DNA from 3 places in the Viridibacillus sp. d25.2 genome. Region 1 is predicted to be linked to each of the others. Evidence: riboswitches for the same ligand, from Rfam matches in the RefSeq annotation. Region 1 holds a riboswitch; each other region holds the start of a gene.
The links. A riboswitch is a leader RNA that binds a small molecule or an ion and turns the genes downstream of it on or off. The one in region 1 is predicted to bind S-adenosylmethionine.

Region 1 (5,121 bases):
AAAACAAGTCTACCAGCTTAGGTTATTGGTTGTCAAAAGACTATGAAGGGTTAGGTATTATGACCAAATCAGTTCGTAAGCTTCTAGATCATGCCTTTCATGATTACAAGCTAAAACGAATAGAAATTCGTGCTGCTATCGCAAACAAGAAGAGTAGAGCTATTCCTGAGCGTTTAGGAATGACTTTAGAAGGTGTTAGTCGTCAATCAGAGTGGCTATACGATCATTTTGTAGATCATGCTGTTTATAGCATCCTTGTTGAAGAATGGAAAATTCGTAGTTGAGACCATTGTGAATGGTCTTTTTTTTAGTTTACATAATATTATTATGTAAACTAAAAAATCTAGATATAATAATGATAGTTATTATTACCTAAAATTTTTGATTATATATATATTAAGCTTAAATAAATTGGTTGTAAATTAAATGTTTTTTATTTGAAATGAAAAATTATAACTCATTAATTTTCTTTTCCACTTTTTCATTCTAGACAATAGAACTAGCTAAGTTAATTAATAATTTCATTTGATTTTTGTTGTTTTTGAATTATTTTACAGTTAAAAACCAATATACTGTAGAAAATATACTTCTAAAATATTATATATACTATAGTTAAGGTGTAAAAATTTGATATTAGAAATATCTTTCATTAGCTCAATAAACTTATTTTTTTTGATTTAGGACTTTTTACCTTTTGTTTTTATTTGGATAATAGCCTTATATTGGTTGTGATAAAATGATAACAAGAGAGAAAATGCTCGAATAATGCCGAACTGATTAGGAGTGAGGTCAAATGGACCAAAGTTATAGTCAAATGACAGGTCTAAGCCAACTTGATGATTCGTATACAGTCCAACAATTAATAGATATTCAACATGCATTAGACCACTCGATAATAGTCGCTATAACAGATAATCGAGGTATTATTACATTTGTAAATAATCATTTTTGTACCATTTCTAAATACAGTAAGGATGAGCTAATCGGGCAAGATCATCGTTTGTTGAACTCAGGGCACCATTCAAAAGCCTTTTTTAAAGAATTATGGTGTACGATTGGCAGCGGGAAAATATGGCGCGGTGATATTTGTAATCGCACGAAAGATGGTAGTTTGTATTGGGTACAGACTACGATTATCCCGTTTTTAAACGATAGAGGTACACCTTACCAATACGTGTCAATTCGAACAGATGTAACAGAACAAAAAAATATAAAAAAGCTGAAATTCTATGCTTATCATGACGATTTGACAGGCTTATATAACCGTCGGATGTTGAATATTCGATTGGCAGATTTATTTAAAGGCGCACATAAAGAAGATTTTTCATTGACACTTTTAATGATGGATGTTAACCGGTTTAAGAGTATAAATGACGGATTAGGTTTCTTAACAGGTGATTTATTTCTTATTGAAGTAGCCACCCGTCTGAAAAGACTAGGTATCGATGAAAAGTCGCTGTTTCGATATAGTGGTGATAAATTCGTCATTATTTTGAAGAATGAAAAGCATGCCATTTGGAAGGCGCATCAAATAATGGCTAACTTTGAAGACAGTTTTTTAATTGAACAATTTGAGTTCTATTCTTCTGTCAGTATAGGCATATGCTCAAGCCCTTCCTATGCAAACACGCCAGAGGATTTAGTCAAAAGTGCGAATGTCGCATTGCTTGAAGCAAAAAAGAATAAAGTTAGTAATTATATACAATATGAAAATACGATGAATAGTTCTCATAATCAATTTCTACTTTTAGAAACAAAATTGCGTCATGCAATAAAGCGAGATGAAATTCAGTTGTATTATCAGCCGAAAATCGAATTGAAAACGAATCAATTAATTGGTATGGAAGGTTTAATACGTTGGTATGATAAAGATTACGGCTTTATCTCTCCAGCTATGTTTATCCCATTTGCAGAAGAATGTGGATTAATCAGTTTAATCGGTGTGTACACATTAAAAATAGCTTGTAAACAAATGAAGCAGTGGCTTGATGACTATGGACTAGATATTCGAATTTCAGTTAATATATCGCCAATTCATTTGAAGGAAAGAAATTTTGTACATAATTTACGTAAAGTTTTGCAAGAAACAGGTTTACCTGCTAGAAATTTAGAGTTGGAAATTACGGAAATGAGCTTAATGCATCAAACAGAGGAATTAATTGAAACGTTTAATCAAATAAAGGCGCTAGGTGTAATTATTGCAATTGATGATTTTGGTACAGGCTATTCCTCACTCAGCTATTTAAAACAATTCCCAATCGATATATTGAAGATAGATCAATCGTTCATACAAGGATTAAAAACTGGGCTTAGTAATGTTGCAATGGTGACAGCGATTATCAAATTAGCTCATGCACTAAGTATGCAAGTGATTGCTGAAGGTGTAGAAACGGAAGAAGAATTATGTATAGTTCGTGATAATCTTTGTGACTTTGCCCAAGGATATTACTTCAGTAAACCATTACCCACAGATGAATTTTCGGCAAAATTACATGAATTATATGTATCGAAAATATAACGAATTACCTTATATAAATTGGAATCCACACAAAGAGGTCACCCCTATACGCTGAGGGAACTGAAAAAGTACATAAAATGAATTTTAGCCATGGCTTTTTCTACGATGCCGTTAATTTCCGTTCCGGCGGACGCTTTCCTGGGGACGAACCTTGAGCCTCCTCGTCGCTAACGCTTCTGTGGGGTCTCAAGATGTTCGTTAGTTCCCCAAGGAGTCGCCGCCTGCACTCCAATCAACTAGTTTTATCTTTTTTCTATGAACAATTCAGACAGTGGTTAATGCAACTTATAGTAGCATTCTATTGCATAAACACATAAAGGAGTAAATATGCTACATCAACTAGAGTATAATTGATAAATTCACATTTTATTTTTCTGACAATTCTGTTATTTAAGTACTTTTTATAAGAGTGATAGATGTGAACAGCAATGAATCAAAAAATAAATGAAGTAATTTATGAAGGAGAGATTACATGGATAATATGTTATTAATGTCTCACAGCATCTTCCCAACGGCTGATATATCCCGTACGGCAAATTTTTACGTTCAAACAATGGGGTTTCATGCTGTACCGTAGATGGATGCAGAAGAACCGCATATTTGTTTATATCGTGATTTAACAGAAATTATTTTAACAAAGTCAAATGGACAAGAAGTTATACCAAATCGAGTTTTATATGGTTATGGGTATGATGCGTACTTTATAACAACCAATCATGAAACGCTTCAAGAGGAATGCATTAACTCTGGCGTGAAAATAGTTCGCTCATTAAGTAATACCGATTACAACAATAAAGAGTTTATTATCGAAGATATTGATGGTAGATGGATAGCATTTGGAATCAAACAAGGCTAGAAACGAGCTTAAAGTTGATTATTTGTAATAAAAAGCAATCATAATTGTTAATGAGAATCATATAGTGTAAAGAATTTTCGGAATTTTATATTGACAATAGATTTCGAAAGTTGTAAATTAAGAAACAACAAAATAACTTTTTTCTTATCCAGAGAGGTGGAGGGACTGGCCCTGTGAAATCTCAGCAACGGACATTGTACCGTGCTAATTCCAGAAGCGTATGCTTGAAGATAAGAAGAGTGCATCGGCGTATTGTCAACCTCTTCTTATCAAGAAGAGGTTTTTTTGTTCAATAAAATGATGAGGTGATGGATATGTCAACAGAATTAATCAATGCACTACAAACGTTAAAAGAAAAGAAATGGATCGATTTAACACATACTTTTGGAGCAGATACACCACGATTTAATGCATTTAAAGGGTTAGAAAAGACAACACTATTTTCACATGATGATGGCTTTTACACTCAAAACTTTGCCTTTGCTGGCCAATACGGTACACATTTAGATGCACCTATTCACTTTGTCCGTAATGCCCGTTATTTAGAAGAATTGGAGTTAAAAGAACTTGCATTGCCGCTCGTTGTAATAGATCATTCTAAAGATGTAGCCGAAAATCATGATTTCACGTTTTTAGTACAAGATATTTTGAAATTTGAGGCTAAATACGGTGAAATTGAGGCAGGTACATTTGTTGCACTCCGCACGGATTGGAGCAAACGTTGGCCTGATATTGAAGCATTTAATAACTTTGATGCTGAGGGTAATCCACATGCGCCAGGATGGTCAGTAGAAGCACTGAAATTCTTATTTGAGGAACGTCATATTAAAGCGATAGGGCATGAAACATTTGATACGGATTCTAGCGTATTATATCGTCAAAACAATGCTTTACTTTCTGAACTATATGTATTGGAACAAGATACTTATCAAATAGAGTTGCTCACTAATCTAGACCAGCTACCCGCAAAAGGGGCTGTTATTTTTAACATCGTACCAAAACCTGAGAAGGCTTCTGGCTTCCCAGTTCGCTCATTTGCTATTCTACCTTAAATAATTTGTACCCACGCATCTAGAACGGCATAGTAAGAAGTAATTTATATTAGATACCGTTGCTCTCGGTTCGCCTTATTATAGACTAGCAATTGAATAATAGAATCTAAGGGGTGATCCTTGTGGATATTAAAATTGATGATTTGAATGGAATTGAAGTAGCGGAGTTATTGAATGAGCATCTTCAATGTATGGCACAAAATTCTTCAACGGAAAGCATACATGCCTTAAATCTTGAAGAATTGAAAAAATCAGAAATCACATTCTGGAGTGCTTGGGAACAAGATACATTAGTTGGTTGCGGTGCACTAAAAGAACTTAATGCTCACCATGGTGAATTAAAATCAATGCGTACTTCTTCATTACATTTAAGAAAAGGTGTTGCAAGGTACATTCTAGAACATATCATGTCAGAAGCTAGGAATCGTGGTTTTACGGATTAAGTTTAGAAACAGGTTCAATGGAGGCTTTCGAACCTGCTAAGAGTCTATATTCTAAAATTGGGTTCCAATACTGCAAACCATTTTCGAATTACATTGAGGATCCCAATAGCGTATTTATGACATTAGAATTATAAGTATACTGATTGAGCATTCTTTTAACAGATGAAATACAAAAAGAGCATGTTTTTATTCAAAACATGCTCTTTCTCTTTGTCTAAATATTATTAAATGTTTGATGATAAGCGAACCGCT
Region 2 (5,121 bases), 1.0 Mb from region 1:
TGTCAATTGGTGAAATCTGTCTTCATTTAGGAGTTGCCCGTTCGTCTTACTATCGTTGGAAAGCAAAAGTTCATACGCAAACACCAAAGGAGCTTCGAGACCAACAAATTGGTAACTTGTGCAAGCTACACAAATTTAGATACGGTTATCGAAAAATCACAAAATCATTAACAGGTATTAGTGAGAAAACAGTGCAACGTGTGATGCAAAAATATAACTGGCAGTGCCGTGTAAAAGTAAAGAAACGTAAACGTACGGGCCAACCAGCTTACATCGCTCCCAATTTATTAGCCCGCAATTTTAGTGCAACAAAACCATTAGAGAAGCTCGTAACAGATATTACCTACTTGCCTTTTGGACAAACCATGATGTATCTTTCAAGTATATTAGATCTGTTTAATGGCGAGATTATTGCACAAACTATTGGGTCTAAGCAAGATACAGCCTTTGTTTTAGATACGCTCAATCAATTACCTAATTTACCAGAGGGCTGCATTCTGCATAGTGATCAAGGATCTGTATATACATCTTATGTATATCAAAAAACAATCAAAGAAAAGGGAATTACCATGAGCATGTCTTGTAAAGGCACGCCCGTTGATAATTCCCCAATCGAAACGTTTCACTCCTCGCTAAAGTCTGAAACGTTCTACCTCGACGAAATTTACCGCACGACAAATACGCGCGTAATAAATATGGTCGAAGAATACATTTATTATTATAACAATATCCGGATTAAAACGAAATTAAACAGCCAGTCGCCGGTACAATATCGTCAACTGGCTGCAAAATAAGGTGTTTTCTTATTGTCTCAAAAATGATACTCAGTGCCTTTCTCTCATGCTAGTTTTTTTTATGTTCAAAATTCTAATTCGAATTAAGAGGATATTTTTCATGGAAATAAAATAATTGGGAAAAAATGTTGCTAAATTATAGAAAATGTTTTAAAATCAATTAAACCAATGAGTTAACTAGGAATATTAAATAGATTTCTTATCTAGAGAAACTGAGGGAATTGGCCCACTGAAGTTTCAGCAACCCCTATTGTTTAGGAAGGTGCTAAATCCAACATGATTGCATGAAATCATGAAAGATAAGAGTTGAATTAGCTCCCCCCTCAACTCTCTTTCTAAATTATGTAGAAAGAGAGTTTTTATTAGAAGTCGTTTATTCCGCAATTGGTTAATAAAAAACGAGAGAGGTTTTAAAGATGGTACAAAGAATTGATGGAAAACAAGAGAAGTTTGTATTGAATGGAGCGACACAAGTAGGAAGTGTCATTTTAAAAGTAAAGGATCTGGAGCGTCAAATTGCATTTTACGAAAATGTAGTTGGTCTTGATGTATTAGAGAGAAATATACAACATGCTAAGTTTGGTGGAAAAGGTAGTAACACAGTTATTTTTGAATTAGAAAAAACAGCAGAAAAATTACAACCAGCTAAAAGTACAGGTTTATTCCATACAGCATTTTTATTACCAAGTAGAGAAGCGTTTGCAACGAAATTTTTTGAAATTCTGCGAAATAAGGAAACGATTGATAGTCCAGTAGAACAGGCTTCACGTTTTCCGCACTTTGAACGCTTTATCCCGATTGCTAGATTAGATAGTGCAAGTGATCACGGATATAGTGAGGCGTTTTATCTGTATGATATTGAAGGAAATGGTATTGAGATATATGCTGATCGTAATCGTGAAGATTGGGATAAGTATCCAGGTGGTAGTAATCCACTTAACTTTAAAGAATTAGCTCCGTTAGCTGATTTTGAAACAGATGGTAAATTACCAACAGAAACAATTGTTGGCCATGTCCATTTGCGAGTGGCGAATATAGAGGAATCGGTAGATTTCTACGTCAATACATTAGGTTTTGAGGAACAGGTAATTATTGATACAGCATTCTTTATTTCGACAGGTGGCTATCATCATCATATTGCAGGAAATGTATGGTCGGGTGAGGAACTTCAAAAGGCGGAAAAGAATGAATCAGGATTGAAAGAAGTAAGGTTTAAATTACCGACCACAGAAGATTTTGAAACAGCAAAAAAATATATTAAACAACAAATACAAATTCAAGATTTGGGAAATGAGTTTGCGGTAGAAGACCCAAGTGGTAATCGTATTGTTTTTGAAATTGCATAAAACAATAAAAGTAAAATCGTTATAGAAGGTGACAAAATGAAGTTTGATTTTATGTATTTTTTAGAATCGCTACCTCAATTATTGAAGTATGTATATATCACATTAGGTGTTTCTGTGGTATCAATGATTATTTCATTCTGTATTAGTATTTTGCTTGTTCTCATTGATCGTAATCGAATAAAAGTGTTATATCCATTATCTCGATTATATATTTCGTTTTTTAGAGGGACACCATTACTTGTGCAGTTATTCGTTTTATATTTTGGACTTCCTCAGATTTTCCCTGAGATGGCTGTTATAACTTCCTTACAAGCAGCTTTAATTGGTCTAAGCTTAAATAATGCAGCATATTTATCTGAAATTTTACGTGGTTCGTTAAATGGAGTGGAGAGCAATCAAATGGATGCTTGTTTGTCTGTAGGAATGACAAAAATGCAAGCCATGAGAAAGGTGATTTTTCCGCAGGCTATTCGAGTAGCAGTTCCTGCACTTGGTAATAATTTTATTGGGCTGATTAAAGAATCCTCTTTAACGTTTGTATTAGGGTTAGCGGAAATTTTAGCTCATGCCAAAATGCTTGCTGCAGAGTCTTATCTTTATATGGAAAGTTACTTAGCTGTTGCAATTATCTACTGGGGATTAACCGTTATTATTGGTTGGCTACAGAGACGATTAGAATATCGCTTAGAAGTACCTTACCAGTAATTAAGGAGTGAAAAAGGATGATTAGTGTTCAGAATCTTCATAAATCATATAAAGATAACGAAGTATTAAAAGGAATTTCTTTAACTGTGGAAAAGGGTCAAGTTGTAGCGATAATAGGGCCATCTGGATCAGGTAAGTCGACTCTATTAAGATGCTTAAATGTTTTAGAACAAGCGAATAAAGGGCAAATAATAATTGATGATGTAGCAATAGATGTCGCTAATTTAACAAATAAAAAGGCACAATTATTAAGGCGTAAAACTGCTATGGTTTTTCAAAACTATAGCTTGTTTAAAAACAAAACTGTAAAAGAAAATATTACGTTACCGTTAATTACCGTACAGAAAAAGTCACAAGTGGAAGCAGAAAGTATTGCCAAAAAATTACTATTACAAGTTGGTTTATCTGAAAAAGAAAACTATTATCCAAATAGTTTGTCGGGTGGTCAGCAACAACGCGTAGGGATTGCTAGAGCTATCGCTCTAAATCCTTATGCAATTTTGTTTGATGAACCTACTTCAGCACTCGATCCAGAACTAGTAGGGGAAGTTCTACAAGTAATTCAAAACCTAGCGCATTCGAATATGACTATGATTGTAGTAACTCATGAAATGTCATTTGCAAGACAGGTTGCTGATCATGTTGTTTTTATGGCGGAGGGTTCAATTATTGAACAAGGAACTCCTGAAGAGATTTTTAATAATCCAAAGCAGGAAAGAACACAGAAATTTTTACAACAATTAAGTAGTAGAAACCAGTTAGTGGATAAGGAGTTGGTAGTATGAAATTCAAAAAAATATTGTCATTTATAATGGTTTTTACAGTAGTTGGGGTATTAGCTGCATGTAGTTCAAAGGATTCTTCTAACAGAGAGAATTCTGTGAAAGCGGATGAAAAGGTTCTTAATGTTGGGACAGCTGCTGGAAGAAGTCCATTTATCTATCAAAAGGACAATAAAGTAATTGGTTATGATGCGGATGTTATTGAAGCGGCTGCAAAAAAGGCAGGATACAAAGTAAAATGGACAACGGCTGATTTTGAGGGATTATTTGGATCATTAGATTCAGGTCGTATTGATACAATTGCAAATCAATTATCAGTGACAACTGAGAGAGAAGAAAAATATACATTTACCGTACCGTATCTATATTCAGGATCAGTATTTGCGGTAAAGGCGAATAACGATAATATTAATTCGATTGATGATTTAAAAGGTAAAGTGGTTGGGGTAGGTTTAGGGACAGCTGCTGAAAAAGAATTAAAAGATATAAATAAAAACAATGACTTTACGATTAAAACATTTTCTGAGGACCCTACAGCAGAATTGAAGGAAGTATCATTAGGACGTGTTGACGCGTATTATAATGATCAAGTACAAGTGAATACGACGATTGAAAAAGCTAAATTGGATGATGTGAAAATAGGATTTGGTCCTACATCATGGGGAAATATTGCATTTCCATTTACTACTGATAGTAAAAAGGTAGAAGATATTTCGAAAGCTTTACAAGAATTAACAAATGACGGTACATTAAAAGAAATTTCAGAGAAATGGTTAGGCATTGATGCAACGAAGAAGCAATAAAAGTTTATGAGTAAAAGGGGATGTCTAAAAAGTCCCAATAATAAAAGTACTGGTAGAAAACAATTTGTTTTTTCATCGGTACTTTTTTTATTTATCTTGTTGGTGAAAGTGGCTGGAGAATTCAAGCTACTTTCAGTAGTTTTGGGCCATTGCCGCAATTTCAAACTCCATTATGACTTTACTTAAGCCACAGAGTGAGAAGAAGAACAACGACCAATCGGATTAATGCGTAAAATTTTTGTTTCACTGCGTATAAATAGTACTTTCACTTTCGTAACCTGCATCAGCATCGAGTTTTTTGGGAAATAGTAATGATGGACCTTTTAACATCACTTTATGTGGTATAAAACATCAAGTATCGTTTGGTCGTTGATGCATTTTCAAGCCTAGTAGAACTGGTAGTGGAAAACGGTTGATGCGAATAAAAGGATAGGTGTAATAGTAGTTGCCGTTTTAAAACATATATTTTTATCTAGGTAGAAAAGTTTGATAAAAATCCTGTTGAATGCAGGAATTTATCTTATTTTCACTATAGTTGCAAGCTTCTTTAAAAAGGATCCTATATCCTGCTAATTAGTTGTTTTTTTGTTTGCTACTAATAACGGATTGACTGTTTCCCTTTTATCAAATTTATTCAAAAGCTACACCGCTTTGTTCATGAATAATAATTTCTTTTAAAAAATAACTGTGG
Region 3 (5,121 bases), 1.9 Mb from region 1:
AACAGTAGAAACTTTATCAACTAAAATGGCTTCTTCATATGAAAATGTAGTACTTGCAGGTTGCTCTTATTACGGTGTAGGTATTGGCTCTTGTATTAAAAATGGAAAAGAAACAGCAGAATCGATACTAAATAAAATACAGTAAAGAATAATCAGTTTAGTGGGAAAGAGCTATTAGAAATAACAATTTCTTTAGCTCTTTCTTTTTGCACAAATTATAAGTTTATGACAAACTGGAAAACTGCTTGAAAATACTAAATGAATTGTTACTATAAAATGAATGAGTAAAAAGAAGGTGGATAACATGAGGAAAAAGGGAAGTTTGATTTTAGGTATTCTCTTCCTAGTAATCGGTTTAGTATTTATTTTCTATCGACCTATCATGGGTTATTTCATCTCGAATATGTCAAAAGCAACGATTGAACAACAAGACATAGAGATGGCTATGAAAAATCCAGATACGTCATTTGATTTTGAGCAAGTAGCTGATTTAAATGTCAAAGATGTTGTAAAGGCACAATTCAATCAAAAGAAACTAAATGCCATTGGAGCTATTAGTGTACCTCAAGTGAATATGCGATTGCCCGTTTTATATGGTGTGTCGAATACAAACCTAGCAGTTGGTGCAGGTACGATGAAACCAGATCAAAAGATGGGGAAGGCTAACTATGCGCTAGCTGGACATAATATGAATAATGGGAAGGCACTTTTTAGCCCTCTTACAAATGCAGAGGAAGGTATGCAAGTTTATTTGACTGACTTTAAAAAAATCTATGAATATAAAATTGAAAAAATGCATATTGTACAACCGGAGCAAATTGATGTTATTGATGATACAAATGACAAAATGATCACTCTTGTCACATGTAATTATGATGGCTCTAAACGCATGATCATTCAAGGTAAACTGGTTGAAACGAAGGATTATGATAAAGCAGAAAGTAATGAAATTTTTGCAAATAAATAGCAATGAAAGAAAGATCAATCTTTTAATATTAGGTCTTCAAAAGTCCTCTTTTTTTGTTTTGAAGCTAATATATACGTATAATACTGATTTTTTCTACAATTGCGAAAATCCACTTGACGATATTCATTTCAAGGGTTATGATTCTTTTAATTATTCTAACAATTAAATAAATATTTCTTATCAAGAGAAGCTGAGGGACTGGCCCTTTGAAGCTTCAGCAACCAGCCATTTGGTCAGGTGCTAACTCCAGCGGATTTACTGATTGTCCGAAAAGATAAGAAGGAGCGAACATCGTTATCGTCAAGCCTTCTTATTTATAAGAAGGCTTTTTTATGTAGAAAGGAAGAGATTTTAATGGGATTACTTGAAAAACTGCAAACACAAGTTTTAACGGCTGACGGTGCGATGGGCACTCTATTATATTCTTACGGAATCGATTATTGTTATGAGGAATTGAATATCACTAAACCTGAAGTGATTGAAAATATTCACCAACAATATATTAAAGCTGGCGCTGACATTATTCAGACTAATACATATACAGCGAATGCCATTAAATTAGAACGTTATGGTTTAGAGAGTTCAGTAAAAGAGTTTAATGAATCGGCAATCGCAATTGCAAAACGTGCTGCGGCACCTGGAGGACAATTCGTCTTAGGGACAATTGGTGGTATTCGCGGTATTCGTAAAAGTGAAGCGACACTAGATGAGATTATAGCTGCACTTGATGAGCAGGTTGGGTATCTACTATCGGGTAATCCAGACGGTTTATTACTTGAGACATACTATGATTTTGAAGAGCTTTCATCAGTAGTGAAGCATTTGCGCAAAGTAACAGATATACCAATCATCTCGCAAGTATCCATGCACGAGCCAGGAATTTTACAAAATGGCTTACTATTAAATGATGCACTACACCAATTAGAAGCTTTGGGTGCAGATATTATTGGAGTAAACTGCCGTTTAGGCCCCCACCATACAATCCAAGCGTTTGAAGATGTTGAATTACCATCAAAGGCACTCTTATCTGCGTATCCAAATGCAAGTCTACTAGATGTAGAAGATGGCAAAATTGTTTATGAATCAGAGGCTGATTATTTTGGTCGTGCAGGTGTTTTACTACGTGACCAAGGTGTTCGCTTAATCGGTGGGTGCTGTGGTACGACGCCGAAGCATATTGAAGCGGTTAAAAAACGTATTGCTGACCTACCACCAATTGAAAATAAAATTGTAAAAAAGAAAAAAGTAATTGAGATTAAAGAGGCGACACCAGATCATCATGTGCCACTTCATGAAAAGGCGAAAAAGGAACGTACAATTATCGTAGAGCTTGATACACCTCGCCATCTTGATACTGCTGCCTTTATAGAAGGTGCGCAAATACTCAATGCAACAGGGGTTGATGCTGTCACTATGGCTGATAATTCGTTAGCATCACCTCGTATTAGCAACATGGCAATGGGCTCTATTTTGAAAATGCAAAATAATATTCGTTCCCTCGCCCATATTACTTGTCGTGATCGTAATCTAATCGGCTTACAATCACATTTAATGGGCCTAGATGCATTGGGCATTAATGAGATTCTTGCAGTTACTGGAGACCCTACGAAAGTAGGTGATTTCCCAGGTGCAACTAGTGTTTATGATGTTTCAAGCTTAGAGTTACTTCAGTTAATTAAACAATTGAATGAAGGGATATCATTTTCTGGTAAACCCCTTCGCAAAAAGGCTAATTTTTCTATTGCAGCTGCATTTAATCCTAACGTTCGAGTGCTTGACAGAGCTGTAAAACGATTAGAAAAGAAAATTGAGTGCGGAGCAGATTATTTCATCACACAACCTGTATATACAAAAGAAAAAATAATAGAAATCTATGAAGCTACGAAACATTTAGAAACCCCTATTTTCTTAGGAATCATGCCATTAACCGGTATCCGAAATTCAGAGTTTTTACATCATGAAGTTCCAGGTATTAAGCTCTCTGATGAAGTACTTGAGAGAATGCGTGCAACAGGTGACGATAAAAACCTTGCAACTGCAGAAGGTATTGCGATTGCTAAGGAATTAATCGATACAGCTGCAGAGTTATTCAACGGCATTTATATTATTACACCATTCACTCGTTACGACATGTCGGTGGAATTGATTCATTATATTCAAGAGCTAGACAAACAGAAAGTAGGAGATCACAACTATGCTAAAACAACCAATTAAAGAACGACTCCAACAACATATTCTTATTTTAGACGGTGCGATGGGAACTATGCTCCAAAACGCTAATTTAACACCTGAGGATTTTGGTGGAGATGAATATGATGGCTGTAATGAATATTTGAATATTACACGACCTGACGTGATTGAAAATGTACACCGTGCTTATTTAGAGGCCGGTTCAGATATTATTAGTACAAATACATTTGGTGGAACACCTGTTGTATTAAATGAATATGCACTTGGTGATCAAGCAGATGAAATCAACTTATTAGCAGTACAGATCGCTAAAAAAGTAGCAGATGAATTATCAACCCCTGAATGGCCACGTTATGTTGCTGGCGCAATGGGACCGACGACTAAAACCCTTTCAGTGACTGGGGGTATTACTTTTGATGAGCTATTGCATGACTTTTATGTGCAAGCAAAGGCATTAATCGAAGGTGGAGCGGACTTATTATTACTTGAAACAAGTCAAGATATGCTGAATGTTAAGGCGGGCACTTTAGGTATTAAACAAGCATTTGAAGAACTAGATAAGGAACTTCCAGTGATGATTTCAGGGACAATCGAACCGATGGGAACAACTCTGGCAGGGCAAAGTATTGAGGCGTTTTATATTTCAATTGAACATATTAATCCTTTATCAGTTGGGTTGAACTGTGCAACAGGACCTGAATTTATGACGGATCATTTACGTTCGCTTTCAGAATTAGCAACAAGCTATGTAAGTTGTTATCCGAATGCTGGTTTACCAGATGAAGAAGGGCATTATCATGAGACTCCGGAATCACTGTCTAAAAAGCTTGAAGGTTTTGCAGATAAAGGTTGGTTAAATATCGTAGGGGGTTGTTGTGGTACGACACCAAATCATATTAAAGCAATTCGTAAAGTGGTGGAAAATAAGCAGCCTCGCCAAATGCCCGAAACGGAACATGGGCATGTCGTCGCAGGAATTGAACCGCTTGTTTATGATGATTCAATGCGCCCGTTGTTTGTAGGAGAACGTACAAATGTTATTGGTTCACGCAAATTTAAGCGTCTAATTATAGAAGGTAAATTTGAAGAAGCGGCTGAAATTGCACGTGCCCAAGTAAAAAATGGTGCGCACGTCATGGATATTTGCTTAGCAAACCCAGACCGTGATGAACTTGACGATATGAAAAACTTCATGACAGAGGTAGTGAAGAAAGTTAAAGTTCCTCTTGTAATCGATTCGACGGATGAAAAAGTAATAGAAGAAGCACTGAAATATTCCCAAGGTAAAGCAATCATTAACTCTATCAATTTAGAGGACGGTGAAGAACGTTATGATGCGGTTTTGCCCATCGTAAAGAAATACGGTGCATCTATCGTCATCGGAACAATCGATGAAAAAGGGATGGCTGTTGACCGCCATAGTAAATTGAAAGTTGCTGAACGTTCATATGATTTACTAGTTAACAAATGGGGAATTGCACCAGAAGATATAATTTTCGATCCTCTTGTATTCCCAGTAGGCACTGGAGATGAACAATATATAGGTGCAGCTGAAGAAACGATTGAAGGTATTCGCTTAATTAAGGAAAAAATGCCACGTGTACTAACTATTTTAGGTGTTAGTAATGTATCGTTTGGTTTACCTCCTGTTGGGCGTGAAGTATTAAATGCTGTGTATTTATACCACTGTACACAAGCTGGATTAGATTACGCAATTGTAAATACCGAGAAATTGGAGCGCTATGCTTCAATTCCAGAGGCCGAAATTAACTTAGCAAATGATTTAATCTATAAAACAAATGATAAAACACTTGCTGATTTCACCGATTTCTACCGTGACAAAAAGAAAGAAAAGACCGAAGATGATATTCCGAAAACAGTACCAGAGCGACTGGCTTATTACATTATTGAAGGTACAAAAGAAGGACTAATTCCTGACTTAGAAGCTGCTATGAATATGTACG

Region 2: it holds a riboswitch for S-adenosylmethionine, as region 1 does, so the genes downstream of both, ACZLO7_RS17710 (VOC family protein) here and ACZLO7_RS12710 (cyclase family protein) in region 1, are expected to answer to the same signal.
Region 3: it holds a riboswitch for S-adenosylmethionine, as region 1 does, so the genes downstream of both, ACZLO7_RS03125 (bifunctional homocysteine S-methyltransferase/methylenetetrahydrofolate reductase) here and ACZLO7_RS12710 (cyclase family protein) in region 1, are expected to answer to the same signal.

Annotation. Positions count from the first base shown of each region.
Region 1 is NZ_CM196652.1:2,536,515-2,541,635, reverse strand. Features, by position in the region: gene ACZLO7_RS12725 (GNAT family N-acetyltransferase) at 1-284, shown strand, start outside; gene ACZLO7_RS12720 (putative bifunctional diguanylate cyclase/phosphodiesterase) at 794-2,518, shown strand; gene ACZLO7_RS12715 (VOC family protein) at 3,096-3,374, shown strand; SAM riboswitch class I at 3,516-3,611, shown strand; gene ACZLO7_RS12710 (cyclase family protein) at 3,689-4,426, shown strand; partial or broken gene ACZLO7_RS12705 (GNAT family N-acetyltransferase) at 4,549-5,003, shown strand; gene ACZLO7_RS12700 (5-oxoprolinase subunit C family protein) at 5,094-5,121, opposite strand, start outside.
Region 2 is NZ_CM196652.1:3,581,929-3,587,049, reverse strand. Features, by position in the region: one part of gene ACZLO7_RS17715 (IS3 family transposase) at 1-794, shown strand, start outside; SAM riboswitch class I at 991-1,100, shown strand; gene ACZLO7_RS17710 (VOC family protein) at 1,211-2,140, shown strand; gene ACZLO7_RS17705 (amino acid ABC transporter permease) at 2,177-2,845, shown strand; gene ACZLO7_RS17700 (amino acid ABC transporter ATP-binding protein) at 2,863-3,630, shown strand; gene ACZLO7_RS17695 (transporter substrate-binding domain-containing protein) at 3,627-4,430, shown strand.
Region 3 is NZ_CM196652.1:617,425-622,545, forward strand. Features, by position in the region: gene ACZLO7_RS03115 (protoporphyrinogen oxidase) at 1-145, shown strand, start outside; gene ACZLO7_RS03120 (class A sortase) at 305-967, shown strand; SAM riboswitch class I at 1,142-1,248, shown strand; gene ACZLO7_RS03125 (bifunctional homocysteine S-methyltransferase/methylenetetrahydrofolate reductase) at 1,322-3,181, shown strand; gene metH (methionine synthase) at 3,162-5,121, shown strand, end outside.